4 regions of the Paenibacillus sp. FSL L8-0502 genome follow, and region 1 is predicted to be linked to each of the others. Evidence: a T-box and tRNA genes for the amino acid it is inferred to sense, from the RefSeq annotation. Region 1 holds a T-box; the other regions hold tRNA genes.

Region 1 (5,087 bases):
TGATACAGGTAACGCACAACAAATATGAAGAGGACATGCAAAAGATAGATGTCTCCTTCGGATTAAAGCCAATTAACCGGCAACAATATTAACCAGCTTACCTGGAACAGCAATTACCTTGCGGATCGTTTTGCCGGCCAGTGCCTGCTGAACATTGTCCAACGACACAGCGAATGCTTCCATCGCTTTAGCATCAAGATCCTTGGCAATCGTTGCACGCTGCACAATTTTACCATTCACTTGCACAACAATTTCCACTTCGGCGTCCACCGTCCATGCTTCATCATAAGCAGGCCAAGCCGCGTAGGTAATGCTATCATTGTGCCCCAGCAGCTGCCACAATTCCTCGGCCAGATGGGGTGCAAGCGGCGACAGCATTTGCACGAAGTTTTCCATTGCTGCACGCGGCAGAAGGTCTGCTTTATATGCATCGTTGGTGAAGATCATCAGCTGGCTGATCGCTGTATTGAAGCGCAGTGCATCCAGATCTTCAGTTACTTTTTTCAGCGTTTTATGCCAAGTACGATTGAACTCATCGCTACCGCCGTCATTTGTAATTTTATCGTTCAGGCTACCATCCTCGGAAACAAACAGGCGCCATACGCGGGACAGAAAACGATGTGCTCCCTCTACCCCATTCTCATTCCATGGCTTGGTCGCTTCCAGCGGCCCCATAAACATCTCATAAATACGCAGCGTATCGGCGCCAAACGTATTGACAATATCATCAGGATTAATGACATTACCGCGTGATTTACTCATTTTTTCATTGTTGTTGCCCAAAATCATACCCTGGTTGACCAGCTTATAAAAAGGCTCTTTCGTTTCCACTACGCCGATATCATACAATACCTTATGCCAGAAACGGGCATACAGCAAGTGAAGAACCGCATGTTCAGCTCCGCCAATATACAAATCAACAGGCATCCATTCACGTTGTTTCTCTTTGGATACAAGCTCTTTGTCATTTTTCGGATCAATAAAGCGCAGGTAATACCAGCAACTTCCTGCCCATTGCGGCATTGTATTCGTCTCGCGACGTGCTTTCATACCTGTCTCAGGATCAATGGTTTCCACCCAATCTGTTGCGTTCGCCAGCGGGGATTCACCTGTACCTGAAGGCTTAATATTGTCCATCTCCGGCAGTACGAGCGGAAGTTGGTCCTCAGGAACCGTTTTGATCGTTCCATCCTCCAGATGAATTACCGGAATCGGCTCGCCCCAATAGCGTTGACGGCTGAACAGCCAGTCACGCAGGCGGTAGGTGACTTTGCCGTGTCCTTTGCCCTCGGCTTCCAGCCATTCAATCATCTTCGGAATCGCGTCCTCGTTGGTAAGTCCATTCAGCGGGCCTGAATTCACGTGTGGTCCATCCTCAGTATATGGCTCATTAGCCACATCTCCACCTTGGACAACCTCAATGATATTCAATCCGAATTGCTTGGCAAATTCCCAGTCACGCGTATCGTGAGCAGGTACAGCCATAATCGCTCCAGTTCCGTAGCCTGCCAGTACATAGTCAGCAATCCAGATCGGCAGCTTTTCGCCGTTCACTGGGTTCACTGCATAAGCTCCTGTGAATACGCCTGTTTTATCCTTGGCCAGATCCGTACGCTCCAGATCGCTTTTACGAGCAGCTTGTTCACGGTACTGTTGTACAGCATCCTTTTGCTCAGGCGTAGTGATAATATCCACCAATTCCTGCTCTGGTGCCAGCACACAGTAGCTTGCGCCGAACAGTGTATCTGGGCGAGTTGTAAATACTGTGAGTTGCTCGTCATAGCCCTCAATCGGAAAACGAACCTCTGCCCCGGTAGACTTACCGATCCAGTTCCGTTGCATATCCTTAATACTCTCAGACCAATCCAGTTCCTCCAGATCATCCAGCAGACGATCCGCGTATTCCGTAATTTTCAGCATCCATTGACGCATTGGTTTACGGACGACCGGATGACCGCCACGCTCACTCTTACCGTCAATAACTTCTTCATTCGCCAGCACCGTTCCCAGCGCTGGGCACCAGTTCACAGGTACTTCAGCTACATATGCAAGGCCGCGCTTGTACAGCTGGATGAAGATCCATTGTGTCCATTTGTAATAATCAGGATCCGTCGTGCTGATTTCACGATCCCAGTCGTAGGAGAAGCCGAGCGATTTGATTTGACGGCGGAAGTTATTTACGTTTTTCACCGTAATTTCGCGTGGGTGCTCCCCTGTATCCAGCGCATGCTGCTCCGCAGGCAGACCGAAGGCGTCCCAACCCATCGGATGCAGTACGTTGTAGCCGCGCATTCTTTTATAACGTGAAACAATATCCGTAGCTGTGTAGCCCTCCGGGTGGCCTACATGCAGGCCGGCTCCAGATGGGTACGGAAACATATCCAAAGCATAAAACTTCGGTTTGCCCGGTTCTTCCCCGGTGCGGAACGTCTTGTTCTCATCCCAATATTTCTGCCATTTTGGTTCAATACTTTGCGGTTGATAGCCGTGCTTCGGCTGTGTGTCTGTCATTGTCTTTTCCTCCTCAAACGGTATGCAACAAAAAAACCTCTGCATCCCGTAGCGTGTCAGCGCTAGGGACGAGAGGTTATATTCCCGTGGTACCACCCTAGTTAGCAGAAAGCGTTCTTCGCGTTCTACTCCCTTTGCACCTGATAACGGAGGTGATCCGATGCGGGTTAATAACAGGATACAAGCACCAGTATAGGGCGTTCCTGCGTTGGACGCATATCTCCGAGGCGAGTTCACTTTGTGCTGTCAACCGGCTTGCACCACCCGCCGGCTCTCTACATGTCCAGACAAAGCTACTACTCCTCATCAGCGATTGTTTAACCGTTAATAATGGCACTATTATATTGAAAACCGCGAAAAAAGTCAAATAAGGACTACCTTTGGTGTTAAGAGCCCTCTCCATACTAAATTTTCATGACACATGCATACGAATGTTTTATAATAATTCCGAGTTAAATCGCTTCAAGCTGAGATGAGTTGAGATAAGAAAGGTGAGCTGAGACATGGCACAAATTAAAATTTACGGAATAAAAGAGACTCTAAATCCAATCAAAAAGCAACTTTCAGAGGTGATTCATTCTGCTGTGGTGGATGCGTTCAAATATCCTCCTGACAAGAGGTTTCATCGTTTTTTTCCTATGGATCAGGAAGATTTTATATATGCCGATGGTCGCTCTGAGGCGTACACCATTATTGAAATCAGTATCTTTGAAGGCAGAACGATAGAAGCTAAGAAGCAACTCATTAGCCTGTTATTCCAAAGAATTAACGATCTTTTGGGTATTTCTCCACAGGATCTTGAGATTACTATATTTGAAACACCCAAACAGAACTGGGGCATTCGGGGTGTACCGGGTGATGAGCTTCAGTTGAACTATAAAGTGAATATATAAGTGCAAAAAGACGCCCTTCATGTCATCATGAAAAGCGTCTTTTTTTTCCCATATTCGTTCAATGAATCTTTGCTATTTTACAGCAACATAAAACAGTCTCGCCGCGTCATCTTCTGCTTCTACCCATTCAAAATCCGCATATACCTTCACATCGCGAAAACCCGCTTTGGACAATTCTGCCTTCATCCAGTCTGGGTCATAGGCACGTTGTACATGTATTTCCTCGAAACGCTGGTATAGATCGCGTCCTTCATGTTCTGCTTTCGCAAAGATACTAAGATGATGCTCAATTTCACAACGGGGAGTGTCCAACGCACATGTCCAGATATATGAGATAGAGCGTTCGTCCAGTACGAAAGGCTGCTCTTCATCATAACGTAAAAACGTCTGGGGATGATGCACATCGAACAAAAAGGTTCCGCCAGGCTTCAGACCAACATGCGTTCTGCGAAAAGTAGAAATGATATCTTCTTCCTCCAACAAGTAATTCAGACAATCGCAAAAAGAAATTACAGAATCCACAGGCTCGGGTAAAATCCATTCTCTCATATCCTGCTGTATCCAGCGAACGCTTCCCTCACGAAACAATCGCTGTCCCTGTGGAGTGGTTTCCATTTTGCGACGGGCTACTGCCAGCATGTCAGAGGATAAGTCGATTCCAGCCACTTCGAACCCTGAGTTAACCAGGGGAATCGTAATTGAACCCGTTCCGCAGCCCAGCTCGGCCACCGTATGCGGCATCCCGTACTGATCCCAAGCCTGCCGTGCAAAGCGCAACCAGTCCGGGTACGGCATGTCCTGCATCAGCTCATCATACACATAGGCAAACTTCCGGTAAGAAGCCATTTTTTATTCCCCATTCCCGTCCTTCGGTTTCGGCATTTTCTCCACCAGGTAGGTCCAGTTTTCCTTTTGTGTAACCATTCCTTCCTTCATCAGCTTGCCCATCGCACGCTTGAAGGCGGATTTACTAATACCAAACCGTTGCTTGATAATATCCGGCGGTGTTGCGTCGGAGTAAGGCATACCGCCGCCCGGACGCTCTTTCAGAAAAGCAATCAATCGATCCGCATCCTCATCACGGCCCACTTCCTTGCGTGGCGACATTGCCAGATTGACCCGACCGTCTTCGCGAACAAGCGTGACCCGTACCTTAACCTCTTCGCCCAAGCGAAGCATCCGGTTGCGTTCTGAGGAGTGAATCATCCCAATCGCGCCAAAACCAAGCACCCCTCCGTCCACCAGAACGAATGTGCCCATTTGAAGCGGCTTGTACACAGTCGCCTGCACCCACGTATTCAGCCACGAATCAGGGGCGTGGAAGCACAACGGAGCCAGTTCCTGTTCCCCTGCCAGCTTAGCCCGCAATCTGCCTTGCTTGTCATGCTCCATAATGGCATACACGTAGTCGCCCACCCGAGGATGCAAATCTCGGTTTTCTGGCAACTCACGAATCGGCAGCAAAAGCTGACGACCCAATCCCATCTCCAGGAAACAACCCAAACGCGGATGCACATCGGCCACCTCAAGCTTAGCCATTTCGCCCAACGACAAGAACGGCTTTTTCATGGTTGCAGCCAAACGGTCCTCTGTATCGTGAAAAATAAATACCTCCAACCGTTCACCAACTTCAATTTCACGTGTCAGCTCCGTATAGTGCAGCAGCACATCCTGCTCACCAAC
Region 2 (5,087 bases), 1.9 Mb from region 1:
ACGCTTTTAGCCACAAGGACCAATCTTCGCCACCCATTACCGTGATGGTGTTCTCAATTTCCTCCTGCGTAGCCGGTTCCAGCGTAATTTCTGATACGACACCTGTATTCGTATTCACTGTTTTATTAGAAAAAGACTGTCCGATAGGCTTGAGAACGGAATTAAAGGTTTCACCCGTATCGGGATGTGTCCGTCGCGGTGAAGCGACACTATACACAATCAGGTCTACCTTGCCCAGCTTTTCCTTTACCAGCTTCAATGTCTCCTGCTTAATTTCATGAGAAAAAGCATCTCCATTAATGCTTTCTGCTATGTAGCCAACTGCTCTGGCCGCTCTTTCAAAGGCTACTGTATTATACCAGCCTGCTGAAGCCGTGCGCCCCTCTGATGCGGGACGTTCATAGGATACCCCTACGGTATCCGCTCCCAGCCCAAAACTCGCAGCAATACGAGAAGCCAGCCCATATCCAGTAGATGCTCCGATCACAAGTACCTTTTTAGCTCCTTGTATTGATGTACTGTCTTTGATGTAGTTGATCTGACGATTAACATGAGCCGCACATCCTGCAGGATGTGCAGTCGTACATATGAAACCACGAATTTTCGGTTTAATAATCATTGTAAATGGTCCCCCTACTTTGGCATTCATTTAATATGGATGGAATGGTTGTCCAGTCATTACTATATAGCAAATCAGCTTGTGGCTCAACATATAACATAGCACTTGAAGGCAGCCGAAGAAAACCGCCGCAAACATCGTAGTCTATAACGCTTTTTTACTCCACTATTCATTTTGAATCATATTCTAACAACATCACATCTTCTCCTTGCTGTTGTCTTATTTTGATATTAGCTCTTCCCCAAGAACACATTAAATCAATTATTTCATTTGCTGTTATACCATATTCCGTTATATAATACTCCACTTTTGGAGGCATCTGATTATACACATGTCTGCCAATGATGCCATCCTTCTCAAGTTCACGGAGCTGCTGTATAAGAACCTTTTGAGAAACGCCTGGAATACTGCGCTGTAATTCACTTGTCCTCTTTCTACCAGACATTAGTAAGCATATGATTAAGGATTTCCACTTACCTCCGATGATCTCAAGTGTTGCTTCTATGCCTAAATTATATTGTTTCATACGACCACCTCTTCAACGCTAAAATAACTAAGTTGATCTGATTAATTCTATAATCCCATATATTTACTCTAAGTACCATGCACACTTTCTAGTAACTATATTACTTTATTGTGTGTATTTACTTTTTTTATAGCGTACAGAATAATAAGACGTACCAACAAAAAACAAATGATGCTATGTAAGAAAGGTGATTTATGATGAAAACTCTCGTGATTTTAGCACATCCGAATATTGAAGATTCCAGAGTAAATCACAGATGGAAACGAGAATTACTTCAGTATACCAATGAAATTACAATTCATGAGATTTATAAAGAGTATCCAAACTGGAGCATTGATGTTTTGAGAGAGCAAAAGTTACTTGAAACACATAGTAATATCATATTTCAATTCCCTTTATATTGGTATAGTTACCCACCTTTATTAAAAAAGTGGTTTGATGATGTTTTTACTCACGGATGGGCTTATGGTTCACAAGGTGATAAGTTAAAAGGAAAGAAGCTAGGGATAGCCATGTCCATCGGCGATAAAAAAGGAAATTACTTACCTACTGGTTCCGTTTCTTTCACTGTTGATGAAGTTATAGCACCTTTTAAAGCAAGCGCAGTACATGTTGGCGCCATAACATTACCCTATTTCGCTGTCTTTGGAGCCTCGTTTCAAGCAAGTGACGAAGACATTAATCAGAGTGCAAAGGATTATATCAAATATATATTTCAGTATAAATAAAATAGTTATAATAGTACACGCATCTTACCCATATAAAAACAGGCTCTTGGTGGCATCCAGCCAATCCAAGAACCTGTAAATGTTAGGCATGATGCGGTCGAGAGGACTCGAACCTCCACGGGGGGTTAGCCCACACGGACCTGAACCGTGCGCGTCTGCCAATTCCGCCACGACCGCATATTATGTATTCACACCGATGTTTTTCAATCACGGTAATTTAGATTATATCTTCCATAGAACATAAAATCAAGCTATTTTTATCTTATATTTTCTATGAATCATTCCCGTAAATATAAGAAAATCACTGGATATCACAAACCAGATATGGTAAAATGGGTTCATCAGGAAAGGAGGTGCGTCAACATCAATAATCACATGTTGAACGTATCCCTTACCCGGTCCGTTATTCTCTAATTTACAGAGTTAACGGAGGCGCGGGATACGGATCAAAGCTTTAATTAAGCGCCACGGGTAGAAAGACCGTCCTCGGACGGTCTTTTTTATTTCAACAACATCTTTCTCATACTTGACTATCGGAATAGGATTACATACTGTGAAAAGAGGCGTTACGATGTCGATTAGACCCGCGAATGTAGAAGAGTTCAAGGAACTGGCAGCCATCTGGCTGGATGCTTCCGTAGAAGCCCACCATTTTATTGCTCCGCAGTATTGGGCATCACAAGCTACTGAGATGGAGAACAGGTACCTTCCCCTCGCTCAAAACTACGTTATCATACAAGATGATCATAGCGTCGGCGGCTTCGTTTCCATGTTGGATGGATACTTGGCGGCTCTATTTATACGTGTTGATTCTCAAAGAAAGGGCTACGGCAAGTTACTATTAGATTGGGTTAAGGAGCAACATGATGAGATTCAATTAAAGGTGTACCAGTCAAACACGAAAGCATTTAACTTTTACACTAAAAATGGATTTACCATTCAAGAGGAATCTGTAGATACCGAAACTGACGAGAAAGAATTCGTGATGAAATGGACACAACATTAACAATAATGAAGCACCAACAGCTTTATAGCACAAAGGCTCTGCTCCCGTAGAAATACGGCTTAAGCAGAGCCTTTTGCTTTTATTTAATACAACTGACTATGTAGTCTCTTATTTAAGCCCATAAACCTCGGTATATAAAATCTTTTTAAACGGAGCAAAATCCTGTTCAGCCAGCGCACCTGGATAGCTCATAATTTGAAGCCGCAGATCAGCCTGTCCTTCTCTTAATGGGGGTTGTACATAGTCAAAATGGTTTAGATGAAACCCCAAACGTTCGTAAAAACCAATCCTTCTCCGTGTCCATTCATCCCCTGGTGGCTCAACCTCCAGTACTACCGGTTTATCAGACTGTGAGATAAAACTACTCATGAGTTTTTTGCCTAATCCGCCACCTCGTATACGGGAATCTACCGCAATGTGCTCTACAAACCGAAAATGCGCGAATTCCCAGCCTGCCAAAAAAGCCACTGCCTTGCCCTGCTCATTCTTTTCAGTGATAATACGATAGCTTGGATGCTTCAGTAAAGCCTTTTGAGCCTCAAACGTCCTGCATTCTGATGCTGGAAAAGAAGACTCCATAATCGCATATATTTCAGAAAAATCGTGTTCATTTATCATATATTCCTAGCTCCTTTACCTCTAAATCCCCCAAATGACAGGCTGTCTTTATTAAGAGGAAGAGGGATGTTTAGACCTTGTTTAATTCCATAAGTGTCAGCAACATATGTTCCAATAACTCTGGAATATCCTCCATCTGATCTTCATTAATTTGTCTGGAAAATCGGAGTTCAATCCTATTTTGGTATGTAGGTGTCTTCTCTCCGTAAATCTGACTAAGCGTTTGTACCGGTCGAAGATCGGGCTTCCAAATTTCGGTCAGTATATTTTCAATCCGCCTGCATTGTGACTCAATATCACGAATTTCCATGTAAAAACTCAGCAACAAGACACATCCCGGAATTTGATCTTTGATTTCCAAAATTTCCGCAGCCAAGTTGTTTAAATCCATCTTTAGTTGAAGTTCTGCCATCACATCCGGCTGTTCCCTCAGTCTGAACTGTACGCCAAATTCACGCGACATCACAGACATTTCCAATCTATCGATCCGCTGAGTAATGTCAATACGTGAATCCAAATTATCCAGATCGTAAACCGCATTTTCCATAGCCACTTTTAAATTATCAAAAACCGTCGGGTCGAACATTTTTCCACCTCCAATTATTGAGTATAACATAGCTTCTGTTACCTCTAAAATAGAATGCCCCTTTTCATGAAAGCATATTAAGATGGAACTTTATAGTATACAGCAAGTTGGTCAATTTATATGTCGAAGTTCGGTGAATAAATTTGTAAAAACACATAATTGTGACAAAAAAATATATATTTTCGTTTATTATTCCAATTTATTGTAATACACTATATAATACTGGATGGGATTAGTAATATATCATATAAATCCCACAAAACAAAAGAAGGGAAGAGATTATTAAATGAAAAAGGCAGTTTTTTCCACACTAGGTCTTGCACTTCTATTAAGCACATCCTCCGCTGTTGCATCTGCTCAAGAAGCTCAAGAAGGAGCACCCGCTTTACAAAAGGAATCTATCCAGCTCTTTGGAAATGGGACTGACAGAGAGCCTAATAACTGGTTCGATGAAGCTAGTGAAATACTGGCAGGAGACGACATCTATGGGGAAATAGGCAAACACATTGATGGAGGTTATGACAATACCGATTATTATAAGTTTAAAGCCTTTCAGTCTGGTTGGTATCAATTTAATATTCAAGGGGACATATACCCTAATACATGGCTGAGACTTGGTTTGGCTGACAGTAACGGACACTTCATTAGATATGCAAATGATCGTGAATACTCTTTAGGTAAAAATCTTGAAGCTGGCAAATGGTACTACCTGGTCGTAGAAACACCCGGTGCTGAGTTAGGACAATTATTCGACTATAAAATTACTTCTACGATCAAGTAGATCAAAGGATAAATTGAAGTTAACAAAAAAACACGATCCTTTTTCAGGACCACATTTTTACCACTTTTAACAACTCCTGTCTTACCACAAACGCAGCTATCCTCGTAGGAGAACTACGGATGAACGCTAACACCTTCTCCGTGCTTATGGCTGGTATAAGCTTCTGCATCATGGAAAATCACCATCTTATAACAAGAATTCTATTATACTCACGTATTGTTAT
Region 3 (5,087 bases), 2.4 Mb from region 1:
GAGGTTAACTGACGACGATGCACATCGTGTACGGTTGCTCCGTTTGCTCCAATGACGGGAGTTATAAGTTCTGCTTCCTCTAGCTTTGTCCAGGCGTCATAAGCGGCTCTACCAGTGGCAATTGTCACCTGAACGCCTTGCTTTTGTGCTTGGCGTATAGCCTCCGCGTTCACTTTGCTTATTTTTCCTTCCTCGTTCAGCAGTGTTCCATCCATATCAATCGCAAACAGTTTCATTTCTCTCCAACTCCTGTCTTTCGATATCTCTGTGATAAATCTTGAGTTCTAGCTAAGCAGTTTCATATTTTATGAGGGGACAACAACTTCAATATCATGATGTTGCAAAATTTCCAGCATTGCTGGTTCTGGCAAGCGATCGGTGATCACGATATTAACTTCAGATAAATCAGCAAAACGATACGGGAAATTAATTCCGAATTTCGAATGGTCCGCAAGGATGATCACCTGATCCGCCTGTTTCATCATCTGATGCTTCAGCATACCGTCTTCTTCATGAATCAGGCTTAGTCCGTGAGATGATATGCCTCCAATCCCGATAAAAGCTTTGTCTACAAAATAGTGAGACAAAGTGGCGATTACGGACGAGCCATATACATATCGGTGTTCTTTTTGCAGGCGGCCTCCCAACAGATGAATGGAGACACCGTCTTTTCCAGATAGTACGTCAGCCTGATTAATTGAATTGGTGATAACCGAACATTCCTGCACATTCAGTCTTTCTGCACACGCCTGTACGGTGGTAGAGGAATCCAATATAATACGATCCCTATCTCGTACCATGTTGGCAGCCAATTGTCCGATCACTTGTTTCTCCTCAGATACAGTAAGCAGTCTTTCGTTATAATTTCCAATTGGATCGTGATGCAGTTTAGGGAGAAGGGCGCCGCCGCGGGTGCGAATAATTTTTTGATGCTCCTCAAGTTTTACCAGGTCTCGACGGGCCGTATCCCGTGAAACATTAAAAATTTCACAAATATCATCCACCGAAATACGCTTGTGAAGCTGTAAGTAATCAACGATTTTTAACATTCGTTCTTCCTGATACATAGAAAGCTCCTCGGATACATAATGATTTCGGTATCTCGTAAGTGATTATAAGTAAACATAAGTGATATTGCAATCATTTATCATAATTTTTCAGGGATTAGATGATTATAGATAAGTTAATGTAAGTGAACATGCATTTTATAATGATAAAAACTGCTTTTTTTAAAATTTCAAAAATAAGTATTGCCATTTGTTATTCTATTTGATATACTCTTTCTTGTCGCCAAGTTGGCGCATAATAATAAGGCCCGTTGGTCAAGGGGTTAAGACACCTCCCTTTCACGGAGGTAACAGGGGTTCGAATCCCCTACGGGTCATTGTTGTCTTTATAGACTACATGTTGCATGCTTAAGGGAAATTCCTGAGGTCTGGTCTAATGGCGGACAGCTTGGATGAACAGCATGAGCCATTAGCTCAGTTGGTAGAGCACCTGACTTTTAATCAGGGTGTCGAAGGTTCGAGTCCTTCATGGCTCACCATTTATATTTTGTTATGCGGTCGTGGTGGAATGGCAGACACGCTATCTTGAGGGGGTAGTGAGCGTACGCTCGTGGAGGTTCGAGTCCTCTCGACCGCATCAATGGAATGAACGGAAAAGTCTCTCGCGGTAGAGGCTTTTTTTATTTGTGTAATGATGTAATAAAGTAATGATTATGATGAAATAATGATTCCATAGTATAATATAACGCCATAATGTTATAGAATGATAAGTATAAACTTATGAAGTGACGGTGAAAAATATGGACACTCAACTGTTAGGAAATATATCAGAAAATATTTTGGGCTTGTTTCCGATTGTGAAGAAGAAATTTTTCACCTACGGTCCGCTCGATTTCCCATTACACTTGTCGCCTAATAACTTTCAGGTGCTAATGCTCCTGCGTGAAGTACGTTCGTCTACGGTATCTGATTTATCCAAACAGCTCAATGTCTCACGTCCGAACATGACTCCTCTTCTGGACAAACTGGTGGAGCATGGGTTGGCTGACCGCCAGTCGTGTGATTCGGATCGCAGAGTCGTGAATGTGGCGATTACACAGGAAGGCGATGCTTTTTGTGAACAGGTATTTCATACCTTCTCCAATAAAATTCAAGAAAGACTGGTGTATCTGCCAGAAGAAGATTTATTGCATCTGAGTGAAACTTTGAATGAATTGAAGCATATTTTACTTAAAATCGACAACTCTGCTACGTGATTGGCGTAAGTGGACTGGCTTAAAGACCGCCCTTTCTTCGGAAAACAGGCGGTTTTTGTTGCGTGTTGTGGTATAATGGAAACCAACATACATAATTCGGTAATTTTAGCATACGTGATCTTTGAAATGGGAACAGAGAACATGATATCGTTATTTGAGAGCCTGCTAGGGAGGAAGGAACTTCTATGCAATCTATTTACCATCGCATCGAGGAACTCATCAAGGAACGGGGAATGACGAAAAAGGCGTTCTGCCAGCAGTTAGGCATTAGTACAGGGAACTTCGGGGATTGGAAAAGAGGAAAAACGACGCCGGGCACGAATAAACTTATTGAAATCGCTTCTTTTTTTGATGCGAGTCTGGACTGGATTATGCTGGGTCGAGATATACAGGGTGAGGTGCTAAAGGAGTCGCAAGACCCTTATTTTTTTGACGCTTCAGGGCAACTGAATTGCCAGGGGGAACCGCTTAGTGAGGCGGAAAGAAATTTTATACTTGAGTATATTGAATTTACCCGCTTTCGTAAAGAGAAAAACCAGCGCAATTCTACTATGGGGTAATGGTTGCTTAGGATTTAATGGGGATTACTAATGAGTAAGGCTGAAAAATGAAAATTATTTCAGAAAAAGTTACTGTTTCGGAGGGGAAACATTTTGGGAGATCAAACTATTTATCAACGGATTGAAGCTTTGATTAAAGATCGGGGAATGACCAAGAAGGCATTTTGTGAAAAGCTTAAAATCAGTTCAGGGAATCTCGGTGATTGGAGAAGGGGGAAAACAACGCCGGGTACCACTCATTTAATTCAGATTTCGGACTTTTTTAATGTATCGCTCGATTGGTTAATGAAAGGGATTAAGCCGGGAGAAGGCGTACTTCAGGAGCAGAAGGCTGCTTATTTTTTTGGAGTGATGGGGCCACTGAATTGCCAGGCAGAAGATCTTGAGACGGAAGAACAGAATTTTATTTTAGAATATGTTGAATTTGCGAAATATCGTAAGCAAAAAAGTGAGAAGGATAAAACAAAGCCGGAATGATTTTTTGGCTAAAGATTGTCTGGGTTGAAAACCCGTAAACGAACTGGAGGGGTTCGCTTTACGGGTTTATTTGGTTTCTTGGTGATATGGAATGACCTGTATGTAACTGGAATGCTTGTTGGATTTAGAGTGGCGATGCCTCCTTATAATCGTTATCGTCGATGTTCAGAATTGCAGCAACTTGTTTTCTGTACCTTTGTGCTTTGCGGGTGCCGTGAATCAGATTGGACAAGCGTGAAGGCGGAATATTGTGTGTCTCACAAAATGTTTTCTGATCCAGTCGAAGTTCGACAAGCCGTTGTTTGATGGCCCACCCGAAGGAGGTGACAGGCATTTTGTTGTTCAAAAGAAATCGCCCCTTACGGATTCTTACGGAATAATTGGTGTGTTATAATAATCATCAGTAAACATGTTAGAATTAACCATCTGAAACTATGATACACTTTTATACGTGTTTTTACAATCGTAAATACGCTATTTTGTCAAATTAATTACTTAGTTAAGTGCTAGGTGGTTCTGATAATCCGTAAAGGGCAACATTAATGCATAGTTCAGCAAGCGGTTATCTTTATGCAGGACGGTATATTATCGCGCTCAAATATGTAAGTTAAAATAATTATAATATTTTTGTTTACAAATAGTTGATGAGAGAGTATAATAAATCTGTTGCCTCAATACATTATGATTTGCGGTCGTGGTGGAATGGCAGACACGCTATCTTGAGGGGGTAGTGGGCGTACGCCCGTGGAGGTTCGAGTCCTCTCGACCGCATTATATGCAAGACCTAGTTAAAAAAGCATCCTGACACGGTTTACGTGAAAGGATGCTTTTTTTTGTTAAGTATTTTTCGTTATATTCTTTAGCCACGGAAGCCACGGTTGCAACAGGTCGTTTATTAACTGTGATAATGAAGAATGTCAGTTTTGCTGCAAAAGCTTCTCTATATCTCCCGCCAGCTTATCTGGAGTGGTTTGCGGTGCATAGCGCTTAAATACGTTACCTTCTCTTGTAATTAAGAATTTAGTAAAATTCCATTTGATCGCTTTGGACCCTAATACCCCCGGAGCTGTTTGGGTCAGGTAGCGAAATAAGGGGTGTGCTTGATCGCCATTGACATCTGTCTTGGCGAACATCGGAAAGGTGACACCATAATTGATCTGGCAAAACTCGGAGATCTCCTCACTGGAACCTGGCTCTTGTTTGGCAAACTGGTTGCTGGGAAATCCCAAAATTTCGAGCCCCTGTTCATGATACTGGTCATATAGCTCTTGTAGCGCTTTGTATTGGGGGGTTAACCCACATTTGCTGGCAGTGTTCACGATAAGCAGAACGTTCCCTTCAAATGTGGATAACGGAATTTGTTTCCCTTGCAGGGTTTGCGCATCATATTCATAAACGGTCATAGCATCTCTCCTCATTCAATATTCAGCAATTAAATTTTAGACAATTTAAAGAAGGGTTGCAAGCCTGGAAAAGCTGTATAAAGCCTTCAGGCGCTGTAAAATCGTATTTTGCTCAAAACAGTAAATCGCACCGCAAATGGAGCGAATTAAGGTGTTTCTTCTTATAAAAGCGGGTTCAATCGGTGTTTAGCTGGTACATATAGCGTATTTTCTTCTCTTTTTACAAAAAAAGGCCAATAACGCTTTACCCTACGCCAATATTGACATGCTTGTCATTTTCAAAAAGGGATGAAAAACAGAGATTAAAGGAGATGTGAGAAGCATAGTTGCATTGTAAGCGTTATTATTAATCTTCTATGCTCTAAAGCCCGATTTATAACCCTG
Region 4 (5,087 bases), 1.9 Mb from region 1:
TGGTGGTGTGGATGGTGGAGCAAGTCACAAAGGAATTTTGGAAAAAGACATCAATCTCGCCATTGCTCAAAAGCTGTACTTGATTTTACGATCCCAGGGATATTCTGCCGTTCTGAATCGGGACAAGGACTACGCACTGAGTGACGACAACCGTTGGCTACAGTCCAAATCCCGGCATCTTAAAGACCTTGCTCAACGTAAAAGCTTAACAGAACAACTGCCCACCGCTTTGGTTGTAAGCCTGCATGTCAATTGGACCAAACGTGCCGAAAAACGAGGACCCATTGTGCTGTATCAGGATGAAGGCAGCAGCTATCTGTTAGCTGAACGGATTCAGCATTCATTAAACCGCTTATTTTGCATGAATAGAAAAACAGTGTACGGAAAACCCTTTTATCTTTTGAATAAGATCCAGCACCCTGCTGTCATTGTGGAAACCGGATTTATAAGTAACGAACAGGACAGAGCTATGCTTTCCGAGGATCGTGGTCAAAAAAGCATTGCAGGAGCTATTGCCGAAGGCATTATTGCGCATCTGACGGCATGGTAGTGTTGATGGCTGGGTCTCCCGTCCATCCCCATACAGCTCGCACCAAATCGCTAATACCCACAAATTTGGTGTGCTCCTTTAGCTTGGGAACCGAGGAATGAAGAGCGGAGGATGTGTACATGCCCGACACGCCGACATGCCCAATCGTTACACAGGTGTTGTGCTCATCCAGCCATTCAACCACTTTTGTAAGTTGCCGATTCACATGGACGAGGGTATGGACATCATCCAGAAAAATATCATTGCGTACCGGTGGCATTCCTTTTTTAGCGGCAAGCTCAGGCACCACCGACCAATAATTAGTACGGCTATCGACAAAAAATAGTCCATGCTCTTTACAAACATCAAGAACTATGGACATAATGCGCTTATCTGAAGTAACCTTGGAACCCATGTGGTTGTTCATCCCTATCGCATAAGGAACATCCTTAATTGCTGCTGTCACCTTAGCGTGTACTTCTTCATCCGTCATATTAGCCTTAATTGCTCCGGGTCCGAGCCATTCGGGCTTTCCCTGTTTTGGCTCCATTGGAAGATGGACGATGACGTCATGACCACGCTTATGCGCTTCCATAGCGTCCTGCTTGGTTGTAGGCAGGAAGGGCATCACAGCAACAGTAATCTTAACGGGTAAATTTAAAATTTGCTCAGTCCCTTTCATATTGTTTCCCAGATCGTCAATAATGACAGCAACCATCCTTTGCGACTCGTCCTGTTTGTCTATTGCTTCTGCAACACCAGTACTACAGACCATGAATAACATGCATACCGAAATACAGAGTACTACGGTTCTTCGCATTTTGGAGCTTGAATGGAATACAGGTACATAAGCTGGCTCTTTCCGGCCGCGCGATGCCTTTAAAGCCTTTTTTATTATATTTCTCATGTGCAGCTTCCGTCGTGTACTCATTGCGGGTCAGCCTCCTTCTCTGTCCCTTCATTGTGTGAGTAACCTCGTCTAAATATGTATAAGGCAGACCAGGAATACTCCCTGATCTGCCTTATCGTGCGTAGAAACGTATGTTAAAGCGGCTTACCAGTTCTTATCCATAAATTCATCACGGCCTGATTGAGCCCGATCTTCCTTATAGTGCTTCACGTTTTTCTTGTGGTAATCCTGATGATAATCCTCTGCCGGATAAAAAATAGAAGCTGGAAGGATCTCCGTTACAATTGGCTTATCAAAGCGTCCACTTTGTGCCAACTGCTCCTTGGACTGCTGCGCAAGCTTCCTTTGCTGCTCTGTATGATAAAAAATTGCGGGTTTATACTGTGTGCCCCTGTCCTGAAATTGACCTTCCCCGTCAGTAGGGTCTGTTTGTGGCCAATATAATTCGAGCAGCTTTTCATAAGGAAACAGCTCAGGCTCAAACGTAATCTGCACCACTTCGTAGTGGCCTGTAGTTCCTGTTTTAACCTGCTCGTAGGTGGGATCGGGACTTGTTCCTCCAGTGTATCCTGACACAATGCCATGAATGCCCGGCTGCTCTTCAAATGGAGTCACCATACACCAGAAGCATCCACCTGCAAAAGTCGCTTTCTCCATCTTACATCCAACCTTTCAATAACTTCATCATAAAATTTTCTATCATATCTGGAAATCCATAGTTTGCGTGAAGACAAGAAACTTGTTCAGCTTAAACTATGAGCAATTCCTCAGAAATATAAGAAAAAGGTCTCTAAAACTGCTACGAGAGCAATTCTATAGACCTTTTCTAATGGATGCGGTCGAGAGGACTCGAACCTCCACGGGGGGTTAGCCCACACGGACCTGAACCGTGCGCGTCTGCCAATTCCGCCACGACCGCATATAAATTATCGTTTATCCTCGAAAGATCAATCTTTCTTAGCGACAAGATAGATCATACCATGCACATATCAAGATGTCAAACCTTTTATGTTCGTTAATTTCCTCTTGATAAAAAAGGAATAATAAACTAAAATAAGAACATAGGTTCTCGGGAATGAATGTTCCTTTTCTTCAATCGTTTATGAATTATCATCACATTTTCCTAAGGCGGTGAATGGTAATGACCTCTTTGGATACTACTCAGCATGAATGGTCTCTTGTGAAAAGTTATCTGCTCCTTACCTTTATTCAAAAAGTATTTGAGCGGGACAGCCTAATTCTTGAAGAAAGCGGTATGCTGAAAACCCCTGATCTTTATGTCGAAATGGTTAACGCAGGTGTAGATCGTACCGGAATCCTACTGTCTGAAGTAAAACATGAATTTAATAAATATCGCATTCATGTTCTGGACATACAACAAAACCACTCCGGCGTTCACGCCACCTATATAAGTAAAGGCAATAAAGAGCAGTTCAGTATGGCAATGCCAGCATTCCGAAAAGAAATGTATGAGCGGATGCGAGCATATCTGGGGCTCTCAACCTCTATGCCCCATACATCTGCCCTTCCTTTACTAGAGAAACATCACGCCGAATTACCAAACAATTCAACTTCCACCCCCCTACGCATCGTTGATCGAAGTTTGGTTACATCCTCTTTGGCCTATAAGCGTAAAACGTCCCGCCCTGCTGCTGTTGCCACAAGCAGAAGAGCATAATCCCCGCACAATAAACACGCAAAAAAAAGCTTCCGCAGACACCAACTGTGCTCGGAAGCTCCTTTCCATATCCATCATATATCCAAATCGATCTATAACCGCTAAGATGAAGCATAAGCATATCTATTAATGATTCGCTTTATTGCAACGCCTTCTGTACACGCGTAACCCCTTGACTTAGAGCATGTCCTCCACCTACCGCTGCGGCTACAGCAATGGTCTCCATAATTTCCTGATCACTAGCTCCTTTGGACCGCGCCTCGTCTACGTGATAAAACGTGCATACTTCATTGTTGGCAAATAAGCCAATGCCTAGTGCAATCAGTTGCTTGGTTTTCTCATCTAAGCTGCCGGCTTGAAAGCACTCTCCGGTAAAGCGATGATATGCATGAACTACCTCGGGCAACTGATCTTCCAAATGGCTGATTTGATCCTTATATGCATGTACTTTCTCGTCCATAACCGTCATTGACACAGCACGTCCTCTCTGTTGGATTTTCCTTCATTACTGTGTCCGATTTAGAGTTTCTGTATGCCTAATGAATCACCCAGTTATTTTTATCCAACACCCATTTGGAACCCATTCCTAATCCAGATCTATCGGATTGTGACGTGGCTCGCTGAACGGCTGATATGTATAGCTGCGATCCAATTTGACCACACGTCGATTCTGGCGGCGAATAAGCACCTGTTCATCATCCCATGCCAGTACAATGCCAACAACATCGTTGGTCTCCAATCCATCGCGTACGACACGCACCTTTTCACCGGAGAGTCGATAAGCATCCAATTCTTCGTCCATAATCATCCTTGTCCCCTCCTTATACACTTTTTTTAATAACACAGCGACCATGATTCTATGCATGAAAAAGTTTAAAAAGAGACCTAAATGAATCATTTAGGTCTCTTCTCACTTACTACTTATATGGATTGCCAACAGAGCGACAAATTATCCCGACTGATTTACACTGTGATCATGTTCTTTTGTATCGTTCTTCTCGTACCAGAAGTCCAGCACTTGTGCAGACAACACTCGCTGATCTACATACTCCACTTGGTGAGCAGTAAATTCTTCTTTCCAAGAGAAGGACAATTCTTCGCATAGGTTAACCAACGTCAACAACTCAGACCAGGCCACATAGCGTTTATACCAAAAAAACTGAGGATGTTCAATCATATAGGGATACAAATCGTCAAATTCCGTATGCTTACAATCCAAGGCACGCTCAAAGTGTACTTTAGCCGCTGCCAGTTTTTCCAGAAAAAACTGTTCGGTCAATTGTTCTTTCCCCATGTTGCTGCCTCCTCTCCAAAACCTTAACTATATTATAAGCGAAATTGAAGCTCATGCAAAGGTTATTATTAGAAATAAGGAACAGGAGTTTTGAATTGTTACTATTCAGCAAACTCAATCTTACCGTCCACTAACGACGAAATTTTGACCAATGACTCTACACGAATACCCTGCTCACGGATGGTTCTCGCTCCGGCCTGAAAGCTTTTTTCCACCGCGACACCGAATCCAACCAACTCAGCTCCGGAGCGTTGAATGATTTTAACCATGCCTCGCGCCGCATCACCATTAGCGATAATATCATCAATGAAAAGAACACGATCATCTTCGTGAATAAATTGACGAGACAGCATAATATCCGTAACAATACCTTTAGTAAACGAAGGTACGCGTTCACACAGCGCGTCTGGATCAGCTAGTAGGGTCTTTTTACGACGAGCGAATACCAACGGGACACCCAATTCCAAAGCTGTCGCAAACCCGATGGCAATGCCTGAGGACTCCACGGTCACTACTCTGGTAATCTTCTCTTCTCGGAAACGTGCTGCGAACTCTCGTCCCATTGCCATTGTCAATTCCGGATCAACTTGGTGATTAAGCAAACCATCCAGCTTCAGTACCTGATCTGATGCAATCACGCCTTCATTTATAATTCGTTCCTTTAATACTTCCATTA

The links. A T-box is a leader RNA that pairs with one kind of tRNA and senses whether it is charged. The one in region 1 lies ahead of leuS (leucine--tRNA ligase), so its partner is inferred to be a tRNA-Leu.
Region 2: it has a tRNA-Leu gene. The T-box ahead of leuS (leucine--tRNA ligase) is inferred to sense a tRNA for this amino acid. The anticodon was not compared.
Region 3: it has a tRNA-Leu gene. The T-box ahead of leuS (leucine--tRNA ligase) is inferred to sense a tRNA for this amino acid. The anticodon was not compared.
Region 4: it has a tRNA-Leu gene. The T-box ahead of leuS (leucine--tRNA ligase) is inferred to sense a tRNA for this amino acid. The anticodon was not compared.

The regions. Positions count from the first base shown of each region.
Region 1 is NZ_CP151958.1:3,850,571-3,855,657, forward strand. It holds gene comER (late competence protein ComER) at 1-92, shown strand, start outside; gene leuS (leucine--tRNA ligase) at 73-2,511, opposite strand; T-box leader at 2,573-2,830, opposite strand; gene NSQ57_RS16675 (tautomerase family protein) at 3,015-3,404, shown strand; gene NSQ57_RS16680 (class I SAM-dependent methyltransferase) at 3,477-4,250, opposite strand; gene NSQ57_RS16685 (S1-like domain-containing RNA-binding protein) at 4,254-5,087, opposite strand, start outside.
Region 2 is NZ_CP151958.1:1,907,075-1,912,161, reverse strand. It holds gene fabV (enoyl-ACP reductase FabV) at 1-619, opposite strand, end outside; gene NSQ57_RS08620 (helix-turn-helix domain-containing protein) at 789-1,145, opposite strand; gene NSQ57_RS08615 (NAD(P)H-dependent oxidoreductase) at 1,343-1,873, shown strand; tRNA gene NSQ57_RS08610 (tRNA-Leu) at 1,966-2,050, opposite strand; gene NSQ57_RS08605 (N-acetyltransferase) at 2,445-2,879, shown strand; gene NSQ57_RS08600 (GNAT family N-acetyltransferase) at 2,988-3,497, opposite strand; gene NSQ57_RS08595 (hypothetical protein) at 3,568-4,083, opposite strand; gene NSQ57_RS08590 (hypothetical protein) at 4,370-4,864, shown strand.
Region 3 is NZ_CP151958.1:1,489,046-1,494,132, forward strand. It holds gene NSQ57_RS06650 (Cof-type HAD-IIB family hydrolase) at 1-236, opposite strand, end outside; gene NSQ57_RS06655 (DeoR/GlpR family DNA-binding transcription regulator) at 306-1,067, opposite strand; tRNA gene NSQ57_RS06660 (tRNA-Glu) at 1,313-1,384, shown strand; tRNA gene NSQ57_RS06665 (tRNA-Lys) at 1,471-1,546, shown strand; tRNA gene NSQ57_RS06670 (tRNA-Leu) at 1,562-1,644, shown strand; gene NSQ57_RS06675 (MarR family transcriptional regulator) at 1,808-2,263, shown strand; gene NSQ57_RS06680 (helix-turn-helix transcriptional regulator) at 2,449-2,823, shown strand; gene NSQ57_RS06685 (helix-turn-helix transcriptional regulator) at 2,917-3,300, shown strand; gene NSQ57_RS06690 (hypothetical protein) at 3,425-3,646, opposite strand; tRNA gene NSQ57_RS06695 (tRNA-Leu) at 3,989-4,071, shown strand; gene NSQ57_RS06700 (glutathione peroxidase) at 4,218-4,703, opposite strand.
Region 4 is NZ_CP151958.1:1,993,609-1,998,695, reverse strand. It holds gene NSQ57_RS09055 (N-acetylmuramoyl-L-alanine amidase) at 1-550, shown strand, start outside; gene NSQ57_RS09050 (divergent polysaccharide deacetylase family protein) at 525-1,460, opposite strand; gene msrA (peptide-methionine (S)-S-oxide reductase MsrA) at 1,584-2,096, opposite strand; tRNA gene NSQ57_RS09040 (tRNA-Leu) at 2,274-2,358, opposite strand; gene NSQ57_RS09035 (hypothetical protein) at 2,581-3,117, shown strand; gene NSQ57_RS09030 (carboxymuconolactone decarboxylase family protein) at 3,257-3,586, opposite strand; gene NSQ57_RS09025 (hypothetical protein) at 3,704-3,925, opposite strand; gene NSQ57_RS09020 (hypothetical protein) at 4,067-4,411, opposite strand; gene NSQ57_RS09015 (xanthine phosphoribosyltransferase) at 4,513-5,085, opposite strand.